Regions from separate parts of the Clostridium amazonense genome, predicted to be linked through region 3. Evidence: riboswitches for the same ligand, from Rfam matches in the RefSeq annotation. Region 3 holds a riboswitch; each other region holds the start of a gene.
What was found. Region 3 has a riboswitch for cyclic di-GMP ahead of AC07E4_RS13030 (cell wall-binding repeat-containing protein). Riboswitches for the same ligand answer to the same signal wherever they lie in the genome.

Region 1 (8,546 bases), on a different contig from region 3:
CTAGACCAATTTATATGATATTAGGTTGTATAATATTTGGTATTATTTATTTTGTTTTACCAGAACAATTTAGAGGTTATATGGGAATGATAGGTGGATTCATGGTAGGATTTTCTGCTACTTATCAGTGGCAAACTTCATTTAATTGTTTTGGAGCATTAACGGCAGCAGTACCTATGTTTGGCATAGGCTGGGCAATAATTATACGTATAGTAGATAATTTTTTAGGAGCTATATATAGCAAGATTTTTGATAAAATTTTTGATAAAGTACATGAAAATATATTTGTTAGCGATAGTATAAATGAAGCTAGCTAATAAAACAACTGGATAAGAGTATAGAAAATATTTTAATATTTTCTATACTCTTATTATTTATGTTTTATAATATAAATATTCCTTGAACTGATACGAAAAATATATATAATAAACAAAGAATATAGGAGATTATTAATGAGTAGCAAAATAGGCATAGCATTATCACTAGTTATTGGAATTACATTAAGTACATATTCCAATGTATATGCAAAATATAACACAAATGTGTCAAATAGAGATTTTGAAGAAAAAAAGAAAGAAATAAAAGATTTACACATTAAATGGTTAGATGAAAATACTACTTTTTATCTTGGTGGAGATATTATTGTAGAGGCATATGTAAATGGAGAGAAAAATGAAAACATTTTGTGGAGTATACGAGAGTTAGATGGTAAAACAAATGTGGTAAATTTAGATGCTGTAGGGAGCAAAGCAATATTATATGCAAATAATGTTGGAAGGGCAGAAATAATTGCATCAACTAGTGATAATACAGATTCAATGAGACATATAGTAGTGGATGTGAAACAATATTCTAATGATGATTTTAATAACGATTTAATTTCAAGTAATATTATTCCTGTATTAAGCAAAAATATAACTTCAAGTCAAAAATCACTTCAAGTTGAAGTTGATAAAAATATTTCAACAAATGAAAAAATAGAAAAGCTAGATGTATATTTAAAGAAGTTATCTAAACTTGGAAAATTAGCAAATGAATCTATTAATTTAGAACATGATGAATATGAAATGCATACTATCACAATAGATGAAATAAATAATATTAAGTTAGAGATAAGATTAGAAAAAAACGATGAGTCTTATGAACAAATGAGAGAAAAATTAATTAATATAGAGAAGTATAATGAAGAAAATTCAACTGAAGATGATAACTTAGGAGAAGAAGGAAACAGTAATGAAGATGGTAATTTAGGAGGAGAAGAAGGAAACTCTAATGGAGAGGGTAACTTAGGAGATGAAGAAGGAAACAGCAATGAAGATGGTAATTTAGGAGGAGAAGAAGGAAACTCCAATGAAGATGGTAACTTAGGAGGAGAAGAAGGAAACTCCAATGAAGATGGTAACTTAGGAGGAGAAGAAGGAAACTCCAATGAAGATGGTAACTTAGGAGAAGAAGAAGGAAACTCCAATGAAGATGGTAACTTAGGAGGAGGAGAAGGAAACTCCAATGAAGATAGTAATTTAGGAGGAGAAGATGAAAACTCCAGTGAAGATGAAAATTTAGATGAAGAAGAAAATAATAAATTTGAAGATGTTTTTAAAGTGCCTAAGAGTGAAATAACTCAAAATTTAAAGAATATGATTATACTTGATGGGTATGGAAATGAAGAGAATCCAGTAAGAATAGAAGTAAATAGAGAGTTAGCTTCTATTAATAAAATACATACCATGGATGAGTATTTAAAGAAATTGATAAAATTTAAGAATTTGAAAGTAATAGAAAAAAGGGAAACATCTGAATATAGCATATACAATATAAGAGTACAGGATAAAATTTTAAGTCAAGTATTAAAAATTAATGATAATAATGATTTTTATATAGAAATTATAGTTGATAAAAATGATAAAGAGTCCTATAAGCCTATAATTGAAATGTTAAATAAATTAGACAGTGATATAATTAATGATTTAGATATAAATATTAATGAAAATATGAATGGAAACATTAATTATATTACAGGTAAAAATGATAAATATGAAGTTGAAGAAATTAGAAATATAATTCTAACTAGTAAAATTACTAAAAAAGACGAAAGTGTACAAAAAGAAGAACAATTGATTGTAACTAAAAATAGTTCAGAGGACAAAATAATAAAAAGTAATTATATAATAGAAGGAAGTAAGAAAAAAAATGAAATTGAAGCATTATTAGATACTGCTATGATTTTATTAATAGTTTTTGGTGTAGGGATATTAAGTATTAAAAAAATATTTAAAAGAAAATAAAAGATTTTAAAATAAGAGTGCAATTTTAGTATTTTGCACTCTTATTTTATTGGAATCATAACAAATGAAGAAAATTCATTAGAATCAAAGGAGAACTCATAACAACCATTATATTTAAGAACTGTACTTTTCACGTTAGATAACCCAAAACCATGGTTAATTGAATCTTTTTTTGAAGTTAAAAATATCTTTTTTTCAGTCTTAATTAAACCATCAAAGTTGTTTTTTATTTCAAAAACAAAGTTATTATTAATAATTTTTGACTTTATATTTATATAACTAGGTTTTTCATTTTTAGATTTTTTACAAGCATCTATAGAATTATCTATTAAATTACCTATAATTATGCATAAATCAAAATCTGATATTTCTACCTTAGTAGGTATATTTATATCTAATGTTATATTAATATTATTGGAAATACAGATTTCTTTCTTTTTTAAAAATAGAGCATTCAATATTTTATGATTGGTAAAAACTTCATAGTTAGTACTATTAAATCCAGTGCCGAATTTTTCTAAATATTTAAGGGCTTCTGTATAATCTTCATTTTTCATTAAATTATATAAAATTATTTTGTGATTTATAATATCATGGGATATTCGTCTAATATCAGATTGATATTCTTCTAATTGATTTAGATTGCTTACTTGAAGTTCATATTGCATGTTTAGTATTTTATTTTTATGTTTATAAATAGATAAATCATAAGCCTTAGATATACCAATAATTATAAATATACAAAAAAATATTTCAATTAGAGAAGAAGTTAAAAACATAGTACTTACTAAATGAGAGTGCTTTGAAAAATTAAGAATGAAGAAAAAACTATAATTTTTTACTATAAGTAAAATAAAAATAAAAATAGGTATAAACATGTTTAATGATGAAAACATAAACTTGAATTTATCAATTGTAAAATTTTTAAAAAATAAAAATTCACATAAAAAATATAAAATTATTGAAGCTAAGAATAATTTTATAAATTTATTATTGGATAAAGCTAAAAAATAAATATTATTTTTGCTAGCAACTTCATATAAGCTAAAAATGGTTGTAAATGATAATAGAAAAATATAATAGGATTTAAGTGAAAGTATTAAAAAACTAAAAAAGTTTTTATTAGAGAAAACATATATAAAACAGCATATAAAAGAAAGATAGAGAGAAAATCTTAACAAATCAATTTTGTTTGTATAAACCAACAAAAACAAAGTGGATAGCAAAGTATAATATGGAGTAGTTAAATGTAAAAAACATTTTAAATTAATTTTAAAAAATTTATGGTATGAATAAGGTAAATATATACCAATAAGTCCAAGAATAATAAATAAATATTCTATGCTAATTTTTCATCACTCCTTTATACATTATTAGATAAAGTTATTAATTATTTAAAAGTTTAGATTTTATAAAATTAGTAAATATGTCTCGTGTTGAATTTAGATATTTTTTACTTATAGGTACAGAATCATTTGTAGTAGTTATAATGTTAAAACCTATAATGCTTTTAAGATAAACTAAGTTAACTAAAAAACTTCTATGACATCTAACAAACATATTAGATGATAATTCATTTTCAAAAGTAGACATTTTATTATAAAATGTAATTTTTTCTCCATTTAATAAATGAGCAGTAATTTTTCGTAGATTAGATTCAAAGTATATTACATTATTTAAGTTAAATGAACATATATCTTGATTATTTTTTACATAAATAATGTTTTTGCCATTTAAATTAATCTTTTCATTTAAATCTAAAATAAGTTTTTCTATAGTGTCATAGGAAAAGGGTTTTAATATGTAATTGTAAGCATTTACACTGTAACTATCCAAAGCATATTCCTTACTAGTAGTAATAAATATTATATATTCATTGTAATTATAGTTTCGTATAGATTTAGCTAAATCTACACCATTAATACCGTCCATTAATATATCTAAAAAAAGTATATCAAAATAATCTTTATGGTTAGAATAGAAATCAAGTAGGCTTTCACCAGAATTAAAAATACTAATCTCAAATTTAATATCCGTAGAAATGGATATATTTTTTATTATTTTAGATAGCTGTTCTAGATATAATTTATTGTCATCACAAAGTCCTATTTTTATCATAATTAATAAAAATCCTTTCTGTTTAAATATACTGTAAAAAGATTATATATTACTTCAAAAAAAATCACAATAAAATAGAAAAATATTATTATCTAAAACTTACAAAAAACATATCAAAACTTTCAAAGGTATATACCTTGATGATTTTAATTTATATACTAGCAGTGTAAAGAAAAAACATATTATTTAAAATATGAAGAAAAGGCAAACTTAAAGAAATTTAAGGACGCAAAGCTATAGGGACTAAGGTGTTAAAACTATGTCAGCCAGCTACCGAGGAGTATTTTATAGGCTCTGAGGATTAATTTAACAAAAAAATTAATTGAAGGAGAAATGAAGGATGAAAAATAAAGAATTAATGAAAAAAGTATTAGTAGCAACAATGATGACAACAATGATATCTTCAATGGGAGCAGGTGCATTAATACCGAGTATGGAAGTTTTTGCACAAACAGTTAAAAGTGAAGAAGTATCTAAAAGTGATAATAAAGATTCATTAGGAAAACGTAATGTTATGTATTATGGAGATTGGTCAATATGGGGTGGTCAAGGTAACTTTTATCCTAAAGATATTCCAGCAGATCAATTAACACATCTAAACTTTGCGTTTATAGATTTTGATGCAAATGGTAATTTAATATTTACAGATAAAGATGCAGCAGTAGGTGCACCAGTTGGACAAGAAGGTGTACAGTGGGGTGCTCCAAATGCAGGTATTTTAATTGCACTACAACAATTAAGAGCTGAAAATCCAAATCTAAAATTGGGTATATCAGTAGGTGGATGGTCTAAATCAGGAGATTTTTCTGAGATGGCTTCAAATTCTAAATCAAGAGAGAATTTTATAAAAAACATAATCAAATTTATAGATTACACTAACATGGATTTTGTAGATTTAGATTGGGAATATCCAAGTGAAGTTAGAGAAGCTGATTTAGTTGATAATGCTAATGACGAGGGAACACCAAATGCAAAACCACAAGATAAAGAAAATTATATAAAACTACTTGAAGAATTAAGAGTAGAATTAAATAATAAAGGTATAGAAACAAATAAATATTATGAATTAACAGTAGCGCTTCCAGCAGCTAAAAGTAAGGTGGATTCAGGAATAGATGTGGATAAATTATTCAATATTGTTGACTTTGCTAATATAATGACATATGACCTAAGAGGGGCATGGGATAATTATAGTGGTCATCAAACAGGATTGTATCCAAATGAAAATGATCCAATAAATAATCAGTCAGGAAATAAATTATCAGTTGATGAATCAGTAAATTACCTTATTGAAAAAGGTGCTGAACCAGAAAAGATAGTTATAGGAGCTGCTTATTATACAAGAGGTTGGAACAAGGTAGAAAAAGGAAGTAATGCTGAGCTTCCAGGATTGTTTGGAGAAGCTGAAAAAAATGGAAGAGATGCAGATCAAACTCCTTCTTATGGAGCACCAAATGAAGCACCATTAAAATCTGGTGATGGTGGACGAGCTAGTGGAGTATGGGCATATAGAAGTTTAGATAAATTAAAATCTCAATATCCTGGTTTAAAAGAGTATTGGGATGAAAAAGCAAAAGCACCATATCTTTATGATGAAAGCACAGGCAAGTTTTTTACTTATGATAATGTTAAGTCCATAGAAGAAAAAGGAAAATATGTTCATGAAAATAATTTAGGTGGAATTATAGGTTGGATGTCTTCTCAAGATGCATCAACTAATAATACTAGTAAAAGAGATGAATTACAAAGTGCCACTAAAAATGTATTGTTTGGTGATGAAAAATTACCTGAGTATGAAATAAATTATTCAGATTTAGATGTAACTGCTACTGTTAGTACATATGAACAGCAATGGGGAGCAGACAGAAAAGGATATGAAATAACTATAAAAAATAATGAAAGATCAGAAGAAACAGATTCAGTATTAAGAGAAGTTGAAAAAGGTGCAGAAACAATTAAAGCACCTAAATTATATATAAAATCAGATAAGTCACTAAAGAGTGGAGATTATACAGCAGGTACGGTAACTTATGAAAATGGATATACAGTAGTTGATTTACAATCTGTATGGGAAGGCAAAAATATAGAGCAAGGTCAAAGTTACACATTTAAATTATTAGGTGATGCTAAAATTGAAAGTGTAGAGTTAGTTCAACGTATGTCGTCAAACAGTCCTGATATGAATAGACAAACAATATTTGGAGAAGTTGATGAAGAAGTAAAGCCAGAAATAAATAATGCTCCAATTATAATAGGATTAAGCAATAAAACTATAAATATTGGAGATGACTTTGATCCACTACATGATGTAACTGCAAATGATAAAGAGGATGGAGATTTAACAGATAAAATAGTTGTAGAAGGAAATGTTGATACAAATAAACAAGGAAAGTATACATTAAAGTATTCTGTAAGTGATAGCAAAGGTGAGACTACAACAAAAAATAGAATTATAACTGTAGAAGAAAAAACTACAACTCCAGAACCAGAAATAAATGAAGCACCAATCTTAAAGGGTGTCATAGACAAAACTATAAATATTGGAGACAAATTTGATTCATTAGAAGGAATAACTGCAAATGATAAAGAAGATGGAGATTTAACAGATAAAATAGTTGTAGAAGGAAATGTTGATACAAATAAAGTAGGAAAATATAAATTAACATATTCTGTAAGTGATAGTAAAGGTGAAACTGTCAATAGAAATAGAACTATAACCGTTGAAGAGAGCATAACAGGAGAGCCAGAAGATCCAAAATCAGACTTTGGGGTTGGACAAGGTATAGAGTGGCCATCACAAGTAAATTCTCCATATGCAGATATGACTCGTTGGAATAGTGGAGAATTTTCTAATGATGGAGCTTTAAATTTAAAGAAAATTGCTGAAGATACAGGGGTAAAATTCTTCAATTTAGGATTTATCCAATCAACAAGTGGAATATCTAATGGAAAAGTAAATTGGGGTTGGGGAGGATATGATGTATTAAATGAGAAAAATGCAGATAATTCCCAATACCAAGGAATAAAAAAATCTATAAAAGATGTTAGAGAACTTGGTGGTGATGTAACAATATCTTTAGGCGGATTAAATGGAGTATCAATTTGGGAAGTAACTCAAGATGTGGATATACTATTTAACACTTACAAGGAAATAGTAGAGGGATATGGTTTAACAAGGCTTGATTTAGATATTGAAGGTGGACCAGCAACTAATAAGAATCATAATATAGCTAATGCTAAAGCTATAAAAAAATTACAAGATGCAACAGGGGTTGACGTAGTATTAACATTAGCAGTACTACCAAGTGGGCTTACATCAGTACAACTAGATGTTTTAGAAGCATATTTATCACAAGGTGTAGATGTTAAATTAGTAAATATTATGACTATGGCTTATGGCAATGGAACATTGCTTCCAGGAGAAAATTATGGAACTGGATCATTAAGAGCTGTAGATAGCACAAAAGATCAATTAAAAAATTATTTTAAAAAATATGCTGATGTAACACTTACAGATGAAGAAGCTTATAGAAAGATAGGAACAACTCCATCAATAGGATTTGAAGGAGCAGCCCATCCACTATTTACAACAGAATGGACTGAACTAGTGGTTAATCATGCAATAGATAAAGGGATAGGCATGACATCAATGTGGTCTATAAATAGAGATTCTATGGCTGAATCTAATGAAGGTGTATTAAATCAATATGAATTTAGTAATATATTTAAGAATTTTGGTATAGATGGCGAAGTAAATCCAGGAATAAATTCAGCTCCAATATTAAAAGGAGTAATTGATAAGACTATAAAAGTTGGAGATAATTTTGACCCAATGGAAGGTGTAACTGCAAGTGATAAAGAAGATGGAACTTTAACAGATAAAATAGAAATTGAAGGTGAAGTAGATACTAGTAAGTCAGGTAAATACAAATTAATATATAAGGTATCTGATAGCAATGGAAAAACAGCAACAGCAACTAGAGTAATAACAGTAAAAGAGGAATCACAAACTAGTGATACTTATGATGCAAATAAGGTATACTTACAAGGAGATACTGTAATATATAAAGGTGACAAGTACACAGCAAAATGGTGGGTAAAAGGAGAAAATCCAGATAAATCACAAGCATGGGAAAAAGAAAT
Region 2 (8,546 bases), on a different contig from region 3:
GAATTTTTCAAATAAGCTGTTAAGAACTGCTCTATGTCTTTCGGTTCTTTCATAATCGCCATTTCCATCATATCTTATTCTACAGTAAGTTAAAGCTTGTTCTCCATTTAAGGTATATTCACCAGGAGAATATATACCATATGTTGATAAACTAGGAATTTCATAATCTTTTATATTTATATCTACACCACCTAATTTATCTATAATTTGAGGTAACGTAGAAAAGTTAACCATAGCATAGTCATTGATGTTAAGATCAAAGTTAGAGTTTAATGTGTTTATTGCTAGTTCTGGTCCGCCGAAGGAGTATGCATGATTAATTTTATCCATTCCATGATTAGAAATATTTACATAAGAATCTCTCATTATTGATGTAAGTTTTAATTTATTATGAACATTATCTATAGTAAGTATCATTATTGAGTCTGAACGTCCATTTTCATTTTTATCATCTGGCGAGTCAACTCCAAATAAAGCAATATTAGTTATATTTTTAATATCTGGATTTGAATCTATTTTTTCTTTAAATTCTTTTGAAATTCCTAAATCTGTATCATTTTTAGAAATGTTGTGCTTTTGAACTTTATTTGATAAATATAGAGTATACATTGTTAAAGTAGTAATTATTAATAAAACAACAACAATAATAGATATTAATATTTTTTTGGATTTATTTGATTTATCCAATTTAAACACCTCTCCTATTTATGTTAAACATTAGTAAAAATAGTATAGCATACAAATAGCAAAATTGTGTTGAAATTTAGAAAAATATAAATTGTATAAAATCTAAATTAAAAAGTAGTATTGTTAAAGAAAATTATGTACTCTAAAATAAAATCACTACAATAATTATAGTTTAGTATAAAAAATAGTTAGGATAGATACAAATATCAAAATTAAAAAAATAAAATGATATCAAAATTTGATATCATTTTATTTTTTATACTATTTATAATAATTTCAGTTTCAATTGCCACAACAATATCTAATAGCAAAATTATTTATAAGATATAATTCACTTAATAAGTTGTTAACTATATAAGAATATCCAATATTGATAACAGTTGTTAAAATAATGACACTAACTAAAAGAATTATATTGTAAAATACAAATTAATTTAATAGTGTATTATTACAAAATTATTGAAGTTTATTTCTTAATAAATAGTCTGTGTATGTGACAATATTGGAAAGTACAAATTATTATTTACAGTATGTCCAGTCTCCCCACCAACCACAATTTTTGCAGTGATATCTCATAGTACATTTCCCAATTTTCCAGGATTCTATATTAGGATCATCACACATACAACCAGGTCTAGCGCTAGCAACAGTTGTTAAGCCAATTCCACCAATTAAAAGAGCAGCACATGACAGAACAGAAATTTTTTTTATAAGTTTTTTCATAAAAATACCTCCTTCTAATAAAATGTAAAATAATTTAATAACTGTATATATTTTACTATTGAAACAAAAAATATTCAACATTGTTTCATAAATATATAGTTAATTTTATGTAACAATATTGTAAAGTTACATAAAATTAATGAATTAGAAATATAAAAGAGTGTTTAAGTTAAATTTTTTAAACACTCTCTTATAACATTTAAGATAAATTTATATTTTCTACATGGCTGATTTTATCATGTAAGAGTATAGGATTTCTTTTAAAAATATGGCTGACTAAGTGTATAAGTGCAAAACTATTTAGTAGTATTTGCATAATGAATAGTAATATAAAAAAATCATATTTTTCTATTCTAAGTAAAAAATCAATTCCATTATTAAGTATGTAAGATGAAAGAAAAAATCCATATAGTAAAATACCATATCTTTTAAATACTTGTTTAAAACTTAATTTGTCAGTTGGTCCTTTTAGCTTAATTTTTAATATATATTTTCCAAGCGTAAATCCATTTGAGTAATATGGTACTAAAATGAAATATATAAAAGTTACAAAAATAAATGAAAAGATGTTTTCTTCATTAAAGAAAAAGAAACATATATTCCAATCGATTAAAAAAGCTAAGATGCGTTTAGGATAACTTGGTGAAGAGCCTTTATTAAATGTTTTGGATTTTATAATATTTATATCAGGTAAAATATATTTAAATAGTGGTGTTATTGAGTACCCAATTAATCCACCCAACGTATTTATCATAAGGTCATCTACATCAAATAATCTATAAGGATATTTGTAAATTCCATATATACCAGTTAATTGTGTAACCTCAAAAAACACAGCTACTAAAAAAGATATAAGTAAAGTTTGGTTAAAACTTTTTTTGAAATAGTATCTAAGATAAACTCCCAGAGGTATTGTAAGTACAATGTTAAAGAAAACTTGCATAAAAGCTGGCTCAGAAAATATATGCAAGTATGTATTAGGTTTAGTTAATATAACACTTGTTTCAGATAAAAAATCTTTTATAAATGTAAATGGAATCAGTTGAGTATTAGAGCCTGTAAAAAAAGGTTCATCAACTTGTGGTAATGGTAATAAAGTCATAAAAAAAGCTGTAATACAATAAAAAACAAATGTATAAAAAATAAATATTTTAAATTTGTTATTTGTTCCATATTTTCTATAATTATATACAGCATATGGAATGCATATTATAGAAGTTAATATTGGAAATAATAATACTGCTACTTTTATTGGAAATAAATAAGCACTCAAAATAGAAAACCTCCTAAATTTTAAATAGTTCATAAATAAATTAATATGTTTAACTATATTTTGTACAGTGAAACAATTAATATGATTATAATAACTTCGTTTAATTTAATTCATAATTAAGTAGAATTAATAAATTTTTGTAGTAAATAATTAATAATAGAAATTAATCAATATTTAACAATTTTAATTAAAGTTGAATTAGGATAATTGGTAATATATTTATAAAATTATAAAATGTCAAAACAAAGTATTAAGTTAAAAGTTTAATTCATGAACTTGACATGCATTTTTAAATATGGTATATAAAAGATATGCTGTTAGCACTCGTTGTGATATAGTGCTAACAAAATAGAAATAAAAATAAATTAAATATATAGTCTTTATGGTGAAGGGAGCATTTGAAAATGGAAACTAAACAATTTAAAGCAGAGTCTAAGAGATTATTAGACATTATGATTAATTCAATTTATACTCATAGAGAGATTTTTTTAAGAGAGTTATTATCTAATGCAAGTGATGCAATTGATAAGATTTATTATAAAACATTAAGTGATGATTCGTTAACTTTTAACAAAGAAGATTATTATATTAAAGTAATGCCAGAAAAAGAGAATAGAGTGTTAAGAATATGTGATACTGGTATTGGAATGACTGAAGAAGAGTTAGAAAACAATTTAGGAGTTATTGCAAAGAGTGGTTCACTTCAATTTAAGAAAGAAAATGAATTAGAAGAAGGTCATGATATAATTGGCCAGTTTGGTGTTGGGTTTTATTCAGCATTTTTAGTAGCGGATAAAGTTACTGTTATAACTAAAGCTTTTGGAAGCGATAAAGCTTACAGATGGGAATCACAAGGGGTAGAAGGATATACAATTGAAGAATGTGATAGAGATTCTGTAGGTACAGAAATAATATTAAAAATTAAAGATAATACAGAAGATGAAAATTTTGATGATTATTTAGATGAATATAGTTTAAGAAATTTAATTAAAAAGTATTCTGACTTTATAAGATATCCAATTAAAATGGAATTAACAAAAAATAAGTTAAAAGAAGGTAGTGAAGAAGAATACGAGGAATATAAAGAAGAAGAAACAGTAAATAGCATGGTTCCTATTTGGAGAAAAAATAAAAATGAACTTACTGAAGAAGACTATAATAACTTCTATAGTGAAAAACACTTTGGATTTGATAAACCTATAAAACATGTTCATATTAGTGTAGATGGTATGGTAAGTTATAATTCAATATTATTTATTCCAGAAAAAGCTCCATATGATTTCTATACAAAAGAGTATGAAAAAGGATTAGAGCTTTATTCAAATGGTGTTTTAATAATGAATAAATGTGGTGATTTATTACCAGACTACTTTGGATTTGTAAAAGGTATAGTTGATTCAGAAGATTTTTCACTTAACATATCTAGAGAAATATTACAACATGATAGACAATTAAAATTAATAGCTAAAAATATAAAAAATAAAATAAAAGGTGAACTTGAAAATCTATTAAAAAATGATAGAGAAAAATATGAGAAATTCTATAAAACTTTTGGCTCTCAATTAAAATATGGTGTATATAGTGAATTTGGAAGCAATAAGGATGTACTTCAAGATTTATTAATGTTCTATTCATCTAAAGAAAAGAAAATGGTAACTTTAAATGAATATGTATCTAGAATGCCAGAAGATCAAAAATACATCTACTATGCTGTTGGTGATTCAGTGGAAAGAATTGAGAAACTTCCACAAACAGAATTAGTATTAGATAAAGGATATGAGATATTATACTTTACTGAAGAAGTAGATGAATTTGCAATTAAAATGATGATGAATTATAAAGAAAAAGAATTTAAATCTGTATCTAGTAGTGATTTAGGAATAGAGACAGAAGACGATAAAAATTTATCTGAAAATGAAGAGAATAAAGGAGTTTTTGAAGCTATGAAAAATGTATTGGCTGATAAAGTTAAATCAGTTAAAGCTTCAAAGAGATTAAAAAATCATCCAGTATGTTTATCTAATGAAGGTGAACTTTCAATAGAGATGGAAAAAGTTTTAAAAGCTATGCCAAATGGTCAAGATGTAAAAGCGGATAAAATTTTAGAGATAAATGAAAATCATGAAGTATTTAAAGCTTTAAAAGATGCTCATGAAAAAGATGAAGAAAAATTCAAATTATATACAGATTTATTATATAATCAAGCTTTACTTATAGAAGGATTAGCTATAAATGATCCAGTAGAATTTACAAATAACATCTGTAAAATAATGAAATAATGTGATATTAAAATGGTTTCTATTATTTAGGTAATAGAAACCATTTTATATTTTATAAATAAAGATCCTTTTAAGGAAAAATAAGAAAATAAAGAATTTTATTTACAAGGAAAATAAAGTATTATATAATAAATTTAGGAAATGAAGAAGTATAATTTGTATGTGGGCACTTAAATTATATGGAGTTAGTAGTGCAACCGACCTAATTATAATTAAAAAAAATTAGGAGTGTTAATATGAAAAGTAAACAAGTTAAAGTTATTACATCATTATTTTTAGGTACAGCAATGGTATTTGGAGGAGTGATTCCTACAGTTACAGCTAAAACAATGGAGAGTTCTAAAATTCAATATAATGTAGTAGATGAAGAAAGTCCAATGAGTATTTGGAACGCACAAGAAGGATTAAATCAAAATGAAAAGAACCCTTACATAAAAGGTAGTATTGCAATTTATAACGGTAAAGTATATGAATGCAAAAGATTTCATTATCCTCAACTAGGCTGGAATCCAAGTGAAGCAAGAATGTTTTGGAAATCAGTAGGTGTTGTGCCAGAATGGTATACAGATGAAACTCACGTTGAAAGTAGCAAAGTTCCATATCAAAAAGGTGATATTGTAAGTTATAATTCAAATATTTATAAATGCAAAAGATTCCATTATGCACAACCAGGTTGGAATCCATGTGAAGCACCAATGTTTTGGGAGTTAGTTAAATAGAAAAGTAGTAAGCTATAGTATAAATAATATTGTACTATAGCTTTTTGTTTTATTTAAACAATAATTTGAATAAATGGAAATTAAGTTGACAATTTATTGGAAAATGTATATTATAAATACATAAAGTGAGTGTGTCTAAGCAAAAGTGAGCGACACAGGGATTAATCCTACACGTAGATACCACTACGGAGTCACTACTAAAGTGAATTCGTAGTGTTTTTTTTATATAAATTTTAAATTTAGTGAATTGAATGAAAAATACTTCAAGAATAATGTTAAGAAAATTTTGTGATTTAGGGGATGATTAAATGAACTTTTTAATAAGGCCAGTAGTAAAAGAAGATGCAGAGTTTATAAATGAAATAAGACGTCAAGATGGTGTAAGAGAAAATACAATGGGGATTGTTAGTGAAAGAATTTCAAGATCACAAAGAATTATTGATAATCTTACAGAAAATGATCATATGATAGTGGCTGAAATATTAGAAGATGGAGTGAAAAAAGTTATAGGAGTAGCTTCTTTATCTGTAAACAAATCTAATAGAGTAAGACATTCAGGAAGTATGGGAATAAGTATAGGAAAAGATTACCAAGGAAATGGTATTGGAACAGCGCTTATGAAAGAATTACTTGATATAGCAGATAATTGGTTAATGTTAGTTAGAATAGAGTTAGGCGTATTTGTGGACAATGAAAAAGCTATAAGCCTTTATAAATCATTAGGATTTGTAATTGAAGGAAAAAGAAAATATGCAATCATAAGAAATGGAATTTATGAGGATGAATATATAATGGCTAGATATAATTATAAACTTATTAAGTAGATTTAAATATTTGACTTGTATATTAAATTTAAAAAATATTTTTAATACACAAGTCAAATTAATATAAAAAAATTAAAATTGTATAAAAGGGGATGGGGATATATGTTAAGTTGTTTTAAAAGTGATAGTGATGTTTTACTTAAAAAACCATTTAAGGATTATGATGTCCAATTTAATCTTTTTTATAGAATAAGTGAGGGAAATGAAGTTTTAGCTTTAAAGACAGAAGAAGATGATTTAATAGCAATGTGCAATCCAGGGCATGATATGTGGATTTGGGCAATACAGGATATGGCTGAGGAAAAGCTTGATATTGTAACAAATGAACTTTGTGATGTACTTAATGAAAATAGCATAAGTGGAGTATCAGGTGAACCTGATTTTATATCAAAAATATCAAAAGTTTATGAAGATAAGTTTAATGTAGAATGTAAAAAATATATAGGAATGGGTGCATATAAATGTACAAAAGTAATATTAGACAAGTACTCAAAAGGGAAAATGGTTAAAGCAAATTTAAAGCATACAGATATAGTTTCACAGTATTTATCAGATTTTAATGAATCATCAGGTGAAGAAGGAATAGATAGAGAAAGAAAAATACTAGAAGCAATGGAAATTATAAATAATAATGATTTATTCTTATGGGAAGTAGATAAAAAGATTGTAGCAATGGCAAGGGTTGTTCATAAAACTTTAGAATATGCTAGAATAACTAGTGTATATACAAATAAAAATGAAAGAAATAACGGATATGCAAGTTCGTTAGTTGCTAAATTAAGTGAAAAATTATTAGAAGAAGGATTAACACCAATGCTGTATGCAAATTTAAATAATAAAACAGCAGTAAATGTATATAAAAACATTGGATATGAAGAATGTGGAGATGTAGATAGTGTTATGTTTATATATTAGGAGGAGAAAATATGTATAAAGGTGAAAAGATAAGGCTTAGAGAATATAAAAAAGAAGACATTAAATTGGCACAGGAGTACGTTAATGATTCAGAAATAAAAAAACTTTTAAATCCAGGAATTCCTTTTCTGTATACTTATGAAGATGAAGAAAAATGGTATGAAAATTTAAGTGCAAGTAAAGATACTTATAACTTTGCAATAGAAACATTAGAAGATAAAAAATATATAGGTGGTTGTGGTATAAATGAAGTAGATTGGAAAAACAGTTACGTAGTGGTAGGGATTTTTATAGGAGACAAAGATTATTTAGGAAAAGGATATGGAACAGATGCTATGAAAGTCTTAATGCACTTTATATTTGAGCAAATGAATATACACAAAATAAAGCTAAATGTATTTTCTTTCAATAAAAGAGCTATAAAATCTTATGAAAAATGTGGATTTAAGGTTGAAGGCATATTAAGGGACGAACTTTTTGTTGATGGAAAATATCATGATGAAGTTTCTATGGGAATTTTAAGAGAAGAATATTATAATAGTTAAATATGTAGTAAGATTTATGGTTAGAATGTTATAATTTAGGAGTGATGAAAACAAATGATGAAAAAAAAGTGGGTACAGTTAAATATGAAGGAGCAAATAAAGATTTCCACAATGCTTAGAGAAAGGTATATTAATTTTATAGTAGAAAATAAAAGAAAACCTAGCAAAGATGAAAGAAGAGTTATTGCAGGAAATGTATATTTAGAGATTCAAGAAGTAGGCTGTGAGGTAAGTGATAATGAGATATGCAAGTATTTTGAAAGCAAAGTTTCTAAATATGATAAATCAATAGAAAAAATGGATTTGTATTAAATATAGCACTTAAAACTGTGAATTTGATTTGTGATGTAAGTAGATGGAAATCAACCCAATTAAAATTAACAATTATATTATGCAAGAATTAACATTATATTAATTTTTTACATGGACAACTTATGTCTCATTAAAATAATATAATTTATATAGAGAGATTTTTAATGAGAGTTGGGGTAATATAAATGATTGGATATAGTAACTTTTCGAAAAACTTAAAAAAGTTAAGAATAAATTTAAACTTAAGTAAAGATGAACTAGCATATGAA
Region 3 (8,546 bases):
TTTATTAAAAATAAATCAAAATATAGTTGCTAATAAGTTTTTAGATTTAATTGATGAAAGAAAGTTAGGATATGATTATTTTGAAGATTTAAGAAATATATCAAAGTTTTTAGATGAATCATTAGAGTTATCTAAAAATGATATTGATAATATAATTAATGCAGATAATGCTGAAGAATTAACAAAACTAATGGATAACTTAAGAGTTGAAGGATTTTATAATGTTGAAGATGTTTATAAAGAAAAAATAGCAATGAAAATTTTAAATGAAAAAAATAATGATTTAAGCAAAATAGAAGAAATATTAAAAAGTGAATTAGTAGTTATTATAAATGAAAAATTAAATGAAATGAGCAAGTATGAAGGAAAAGAATTAGATGAAAAAAGCTTAGAGGAAATTAGAGGGAAAGTTGAAAGTATAAAAGAAAATAGAAAAAGTCTTACTTGTTTAGGTATGGGGTGGAATGAAATTCAAGATAAATTAGTTAAAAATGTATATCAAGTGGAAGACGATTTAGAATTTGAAAATTTTATTTTTAATTTAAAACAAGATAAACTTGGAGAAATTAACTATCAAGATAACATATTAGATAATATATATAGCAAAATGTCTTCTAAATATAAATATGGAGTAAAAATAGCAAATAGTGACAATAATATTGTTGGAACAGATGGTATTGTGAGTAAAAGCAATAGGGCTGAAGTTGTAAATCTTACATTAGATATATATAGATATGATGATGAGTATACTGATGATAAGGAAGTAGTTAATTTAAGATTAGATTTAAAAGCAAATTAATAATGAATTTTTAATATAATATAAATGAATGAACTAGTTATTTAACTGGTTCATTCATTTTTTATTTATTGAGAGTATTTTGGAATAAATTCCAAAATACAAAAAGATTGGTATTAAAAAATAAATTAACAAAAGTAAATTGAGATTTTTTAAAACGTAGCTAGAATTTGTTATTAACGTAGCCGGGATTTTAATCCCGGTGACCTGTGATGTGGATATAAATTACAAAATTACAATAAATCAAAGGCGAATAGCTGGGAATGAATTACGAGTTACAAAGCACATGAATTTCGGATTACAGGGAATTTGGATGTTATGTTTAAACGTAGCTGGAATTTCTATTTTATGTAGCCGGGATTTGAATCCAGGTGGACCTTAATATGGATATAAACTATAAAATTGTAATAAAACAAGGAGGAATATCCCGGAATGAATTCAGGGTTACAAAAAAATAGATTTCAATGCTGGTATCCCTTGATAGGGTAATAAAATTATAAATTGCAATTAATCAAATGGAAAGTGTCTTAGAATGAATTCCAGGTTACACAAAAAAACTTTCTTTTGCTGATTAATGATAAGAAAGTGACAAGGATTTAAGAAAAATGTCTAAAATGTAAGAAAAAGGTCAAAATAAGTAATAATAAAATATTTGAAATAAATATACAAAGAATATATAATTTTAATTGTAATTGAGGAAAAAATATTAAATTATTTAATATTATGAAAAATAAATTGTTTAAGATTTAAATATGGTTATTTTATAAGGGTTTATGTTGAATAAAGTCTTATAAAGTTTAGAAAAATATGAGATAGTCCAAACGCATTTTAAAATATATTAAGAATTTAAATTAAATATTATTACAATATTTAATTTAATTCTTGGTATAAATATAAAATGATTATGAATATAAATTTAAAAGTGGTAATTAATAAGGGTGTAATCTAGAACTTAGATATACATCATATAATAAGTAGGGAGTTATGATGTATAATCTGTATTTGGGCTCTTAGATTATGCGGAGCAAGTAGAGCAACCCACCTATGACAATAATTTTTAGTGAATTATTGTTATAGGTGTTTTTTATTGTGACATAATTTTTATATGGTCGGAATTGTGTCAATTCAAGTCTAAATTGAATTATCAATTAAAAAAACATATTAAAATAGCAAGTATCACTTCAAATTTTTAAATTGTGTCATAAATTCAGCTATGAATGGTAATGGTATAAAGGGAAATTTTATGTATAAGAGGGAGAGAATTTCATGAGAAAAGGGTCAAAAATTATTTCAACACTTCTTTTAGGGGCAACTTTAGGCTCTGTTGGAACAAGCGTATTTGCTGTCGAGTCAAAGGATGTTATTAGTGAAAAGTTGTTAGCAGGTGCTACAAGATATGAGTCAGCTATTGAGGTTAGTAAAGAGGGATGGAAAATTTCAGATACAGCAGTTTTAGTTAATGGAGCAGCACTTTCAGATGCTCTTGCAGCAACACCTTATGCAAAGATGAAGAATGCTCCAATTTTATTAACAGAAATGGACAAGTTATCTCAATCAACCAAAAAAGAACTTGAAAGATTAAAAGTTAAAAATGTTTCTATTGTTGGTGGTGAAGGTGTAGTATCTAAAAATGTAGTTAATGAATTAGAGGCTATGGGAATTAAAACTTTCAGAATATTAGGAAAAAATAGATTTGAAACTTCACTTAAAGTGGCAGAAAAATTAGATGCTAAAGCTGTTGCTGTTGTTAATGGATTAGATGGAAGACTTGCTGATGCAATGAGTATTGCTTCTCCAGCTGCAAAAAAAGGTATGGCAGTTTTATTATCAGATGGGAAAAGTTTAAGAGGTGCTGATAAGTTCGTAAAGGATAACGAAATATCTGAAACTTATGTTATAGGTGGAAATGCTGTAGTTTCTGATGAAAATGCAAATAGTATAAAAGCATTAAGAATTGGTGGACAAGATAGAAGAGAAACTAATGGAGAAGTTTTAAAGAAGTTTTATGATGAAAAAGAATTAAAAAATATTTATGTAGCTAAAGATGGTGCTAGTAAAGAAAGTGAACTTGTAGATGCATTGTCATCAGGTTCTTTAGCAGCAAAAGAAGGAGCACCAGTTATGCTTTTAGGAACAGAAGTTTCAAAAGTACAAAAAGAATTCTTAAAAGAAAAGCAAATAAAAGCTTTAACACAAGTTGGTTTTGGTATAAATGAAAAATCACTAAAAGAACTTTATGAAGTACTAAATGTAACTAAAGGAATTGAAGTTAGCACAGTAAAAGAGTTAGAATCTGCTGTAGAAAATTCAAAGTATGGGGAATTAATTAAGTTTACTCCAAAAACAGATGTTAAAGAGAATTATGAAATAAAAAGTAATAAAGAAATAGTTGTAGAGCTAAATGGTAATTTTAGTGGCGAAATTAAGGTAGACATGCCTAAAGGTGACGTTATAAATCAGGGCGAATTAAAGGGAAAAGTGATTTTAAATGAAATAAAAAGTGGAACACTTTTAAATAATGGAACAATACATAATATAGAAGTTAATGATAAAACAGGTTCATCAATTGTAAATGGTAAAAATGGAGTAGTAACTAAATTAACAATTGGGGAAAAAGTTAAGACATACATATCTGGAAACATAAAAGAAATTGTGGTTGAAGGAAAAAAATCTGAAGTGAAGCTTGGAGGAGAAATAAATAGTGTTAAAGTAAATGGCGAAGAAGCTTCAGTAAAAATAGAGAAAAAATCTAAAATAAAAAATGTTGAAATAACGGGTTCTGCAAAGGGAACAAAAATAAGTAATGATGGTAGTGTTACAGCTTTAAAAGTTAGTAGTAATGCAAATGATGTAAAAATAGATGTTACTAATGGAAAAGTTGAAAAACTAGAAGGTAACAAAGATCAAGTTATAGGTGGCGACAAAAATATAGGAACAATAACGAAACCATCTACTGGTGGTGGAGCAAGTTCTGGCGGAGGTGGTGGTACATCATCAAAACCTGAAACACCAGAAAAGCCTGAAACACCACAAGAATCAAAGCTTGATGAAGTAAAGAAAAATGCAAAAAATGATTTAAATAAAGAGTTAGAAAAATATAAGCAAGAAGATTATACTGTTGATAATTTTAATAATATAAACAAAATAAAAACAGATGCAGAGGCAGTGATAAATGAAGCAAAAACTGAGGAAGAAGTAAACACTATAAAAGTAAATGCAAGTAATGCAATGAATTCAGTAAAAACAATATTATTTGAAGTTAAAGAAGAATTTGTTTTAAAAGTTTCAGAAGTAAATAGCAAAAATTTAATAGAAGATAACTACACAGTAGAAAGCTTTGAAGCATTACAAAATGCACTAAACTTTGATGTTACAGGCAAAACAGTAGCAGAAATAAATGAAGCTGTAGAAACTATAGAAAAAGCATTAGAAGAATTAAAAATTTCAGATTTGAAAATAGCTAAAGATGCAGTAGAAAAAGCAGAAAATACAATGAAGTATGAAGATGTAGAAGCTGCAAAAACATTAACAGGAAAGCTTCCAAGTGGAGAAGTAAAAGACAAACTATTTGAAAAAATGTACAAAGCTATAACAATAAAAAATGAATTAGGAACAACAACTATACAATTCCCATATGAACTAAGAGAATTTAACATGACAGTTAAAAATGGAGAAGAAGAAAAAACAGTAAAAATAGTAGTTGATGACTTAAAACATGAATTAGAAGTTGAAGGCTTAAAAGCATTTGCATCAGAAAAAGGCTTTGAATACAAAGACTACAAAGATGAAAATAACAATGTTGTATTTACATCATATGTAGAAAATGCATCAAGAATAAGATTTGTAGACAATGAAAACTCTGATGAAATAATGAAAATAACTTATAAAACAATAAAAGAATCAGAAAAAGAAATGAAAGAAGCTACTGAAATTTTAAATGAAAAAGTAAATGAAGTTGAAAATAAGAACTTACTAGAAGAAGATTATACAGTAGAAAGCTTTGAAGCATTACAAAATGCACTAAACTTTAATATTGAAGGAAAAACAGTAGCAGAAATAAATGAAGCAGTAGTAGCTATAGAAAAAGCAGTAGAAGAATTAAAAATATCAGACTTAAAAATAGCTAAAGATGCAGTAGAAAAAGCAGAAAATACAATGAAGTATGAAGATGTAGAAGTTGCAAAAATATTAATAGAAAAGCTTTCAAATGGAGAAGTAAAAGACAAGCTATTTGAAAGAATGTATAAAGCTATAACAATAAAAAATGAATTAGAAACAACAACTATACAATTCCCATATGAGCTAAGAGAATTTAACATGACAGTGAAAACTGGAGAAGAAGAAAAAACAGTAAAAATGGTAATTGATGGCTTAAAACATGAATTAGAAGTTGAAGGCTTAAAAGCATGTGAATCAGACAAAGGCTTTGAATACAAAGACTACAAAGATGAAAATAACAATGTTGTATTTACAGCATATGTAGAAAATGCATCAAGAATAAGATTTGTAGACAATGAAAACTCTGATGAAATAATGAGAATAACTTACAAAACAGAAAAAGATGCAAAAGTAGAAGATAAAAAAGAATTAGATAATGCGCTTGAAGCAATAAAAAATAATTCAATAAAACTATCTTTTGAAGAATTTAATAAAAAAGAAAATAGACTAGAAAAGACAAAAGAATACGTAGACAATCTAGTGGAAAATAAAAATATTAAAATTAGCGTAACTAAATGTGATAAAGATGATTTCTACAAGGTTAGTTTGAAGTTAAATAAAGAAAGTGTAAATAAAACAATAGAAGTAAAATACACAACATCACCACAAGTTGTAAGTATAAAAGCAAAAAAAACAAAGATATCTTCTATAGGTGAATTTTTTGACAATTGGGTAAACACAAAATATAGTTCTGTAGAAATAGAATTAAATGAAAATGTTGAAATAAATAAAAATGAGGATTTAAAGAGTTTATTTGCTATAAATAATGGAAAAAAAAGTGTTCAAGTAGAAAGTGTAAACCTATATGAAAATATAATAACAATTAAATTAAAACAAGCTATAAAGAATATAGACAAAGTAAAAGTATCATATAAAGGTGAAGAAATAGGAGCAATAAAAAATAAAGATGGTAATCCATTAGAAAACTTTGAAGAAAAAATAAGCAAATAAAAAAATGAGGTAGGAGGTAAACTCCCGCCTCTTATCTTTTGAATAAGGGGAATAGGCTCAGACTTTATTTGTTTATAACGTAGCCGTGATTTGTTTTTTTTCGTAGCCGGGATTTCAATCCCGGTGAACTATGATGTGGATATAAATTATAAAATTGCAATAAATCAAATGGTAGTGTCCCGGAATGAATTCCGGGTTACAAAAAGAATGAAGTTGAATTCTAAATAAATGGGAAATTGTTTTTCTATGTAGCCGGGATTTCAATCCCGGTGAACTATGGTGTGGATATAAATTATAAAATTGCAGTAAATCAAATGGTAGTATCCCGGAATGAATTCCGGGTTAGAAAAAACGAGGGGGATTAAATTTATGCTTAGAGAGGTTGATGGTATGAACTGGGAAAGTGAATTTTTAAGTAGCAAGCAGATTAATATGTTAAAAGAAGCTAGTTATGGTGTAAGGGAAAAGTCAATTATGGACACATATAAAATTTTAAATGTGACTAGAGGTACAAAAGTAGAAACAGTAAAAGAATTGCAAGCTGCTATAAAAGTAGCTAAAGATGGATGTTTGATTAGATTTATTCCAAAAGAACATATAAAAGAAGCATATGAAATAAAAACAGATAAACAAATAGTGGTAGAGCTAGTTGGTAAACATAGTGAAAGAATAATAGTAAATATGATAAAAGGAAGCATTATAAATCATGGAATTATAACAGATGTAGTAGTTATTGACAATATAAATAATGGAACATTTTTAAACAATGGAATAATAAACAATATTAAGGTTAGTGATAAGGCTAGTACATCAATTATAAATAATAAAGCAGGCAAATTAGATAAAGTAATAATTGGAGAAGATACAAGAGTACATATACATGGAGATATACAACAGGTTGGAATTGAAGGGAAAAAATCTAAAGTGGAGATAGATGGAGATGTAAAGACTTTCAAATTAGAAGAAAAATGTACTGTACTAAAGGAAGATAAGAAAAATGATGACATAGAAGATTTAGATGTAAAGAATAAAATATTAAGAGGCGAGGAGGTCTTAAAATTAATACATGATAAAATAATAAAGTTACCATTTGAAGAATTTATAGATAAAAATAATAGATTAAAATATGTAAAAAAATATGTTAAATCTTTAGTTAGAGATGTTGATATAAAAGTAGCAGTTACAAAAACTTTTAAAGAAGATGTATATAATATAAAACTAAAATTAAATCCAGCAGAAGTAGAAAAGAATATAAAAATTAAATTTACTATATCACCAGAAGTTAAGGGGATATCATTTAAAAAAATGGGGAAACTTTGGTGGAGTGAAGAAAGTATAGAAATAAGTTTAACAGATGACATAGTTATAAATAATGAAAATGATTTAAAAAAGGCATTTCATATTTATGAAACAAGAAAGAAGATACATATAAATAATATTAAAGCAGAAAAAAATAAAATAATACTATATTTAAATAGTAGTGTAACAAATCCTAAAAAATTGAAGTTATATTACATAGGAGAAAATGAAAATATAATTCAAAATAAAGATAAAAATATACTAAGAGATTTTACAAGAAAAATAGGGTAGTAGATAGAGAATGGGGAATCTATCTGCTACCTTATTTTTTTACGTAGCCAGGATTTTTAAAAATGTAGCCGGGATTTTAATCCCGGTTAACTATGATATGGATATAAATTATAAATTTGCAGTAAATCAAATGGTAGTGTCCCGGAATGAATTCCAGGTTACAGAAAAGATGAAATTGAAAGGTTGAAGAAAAATTAAAAACAATGCTTAAATGTAACTAGGATTTTTTAGAAATCATATATGAGATTTATTTTTTTCGTGCCGGGATTTCAATCCCGGTGATTTTGGTTATGGGAATAAATTTAAATTAAAAGTAAATTAAAAGTCTTATCATTTTCATAAAAAAAAGTATAACTAGAGTAGAAATAATCTTTATATTCGTATGCAATGTTAGCTTTTATTGGATTATTGTGTATATAATTCATAATACTGCTAGGCTCAAATTCATTTTTGATTATATTATCATAAAAACCTTCTTGAAATATTGATGTAGAATTATTTTTTGAAAGTTCATTATAATATTTTGAGAAAGTTCCTTTTAGCAATTTCATAAATGTAGATATAGAAATGTTATTGCTAATTTGGATGATGAAATGAATATGACTAGGCATAATGACAAATGCATATATTTTACAGGAATATTTGAGTTTATAATATGTTATTAAATTAATGAATAAATCACAAGCTAATTTATCATTAAATATAGGTTTTCTATTCTTAGTTATTGTAGTAATAAAATATACATTATTAAGTTCATTATAATGCTGTAATTTCATCTAAAACACCACCTAAAATAGTTATTACTTTAAGTAATATCCATTTAATTTAGATATAAACATATTTTATAAAAATCATAGTATAAATTTATTTTTTTATATCAGGAATTTATTTTAAAAAGTAATAGGAGTATGTTAAAACCTAGATGGGATTTTCTTAGATGTAGCCGGGATTTGTTTTTTTCGTAGCCGGGATTTTAATCCCGGTGGTCTTT

Region 1: it holds a riboswitch for cyclic di-GMP, as region 3 does, so the genes downstream of both, AC07E4_RS11975 (glycosyl hydrolase family 18 protein) here and AC07E4_RS13030 (cell wall-binding repeat-containing protein) in region 3, are expected to answer to the same signal.
Region 2: it holds a riboswitch for cyclic di-GMP, as region 3 does, so the genes downstream of both, AC07E4_RS01740 (carbohydrate-binding protein) here and AC07E4_RS13030 (cell wall-binding repeat-containing protein) in region 3, are expected to answer to the same signal.

The regions. Positions count from the first base shown of each region.
Region 1 covers NZ_JBWKMH010000028.1:86,052-94,597, forward strand. The annotation lists gene AC07E4_RS11955 (FUSC family protein) at 1-317, shown strand, start outside; gene AC07E4_RS11960 (hypothetical protein) at 453-2,285, shown strand; gene AC07E4_RS11965 (sensor histidine kinase) at 2,327-3,064, opposite strand; gene AC07E4_RS11970 (LytR/AlgR family response regulator transcription factor) at 3,672-4,403, opposite strand; cyclic di-GMP riboswitch class I at 4,597-4,681, shown strand; gene AC07E4_RS11975 (glycosyl hydrolase family 18 protein) at 4,744-8,546, shown strand, end outside.
Region 2 covers NZ_JBWKMH010000003.1:187,922-196,467, forward strand. The annotation lists gene AC07E4_RS01720 (LCP family protein) at 1-696, opposite strand, end outside; gene AC07E4_RS01725 (hypothetical protein) at 1,207-1,410, opposite strand; gene AC07E4_RS01730 (VanZ family protein) at 1,610-2,683, opposite strand; gene htpG (molecular chaperone HtpG) at 3,088-4,962, shown strand; cyclic di-GMP riboswitch class II at 5,091-5,174, shown strand; gene AC07E4_RS01740 (carbohydrate-binding protein) at 5,199-5,681, shown strand; gene AC07E4_RS01745 (GNAT family N-acetyltransferase) at 5,990-6,505, shown strand; gene AC07E4_RS01750 (GNAT family N-acetyltransferase) at 6,608-7,420, shown strand; gene AC07E4_RS01755 (GNAT family N-acetyltransferase) at 7,432-7,965, shown strand; gene AC07E4_RS01760 (hypothetical protein) at 8,020-8,277, shown strand; gene AC07E4_RS01765 (helix-turn-helix domain-containing protein) at 8,463-8,546, shown strand, end outside.
Region 3 covers NZ_JBWKMH010000031.1:97,068-105,613, forward strand. The annotation lists gene AC07E4_RS13020 (hypothetical protein) at 1-799, shown strand, start outside; gene AC07E4_RS13025 (hypothetical protein) at 1,011-1,178, shown strand; cyclic di-GMP riboswitch class II at 1,765-1,848, shown strand; gene AC07E4_RS13030 (cell wall-binding repeat-containing protein) at 2,063-5,965, shown strand; gene AC07E4_RS13035 (hypothetical protein) at 6,335-7,555, shown strand; gene AC07E4_RS13040 (REP-associated tyrosine transposase) at 7,858-8,331, opposite strand.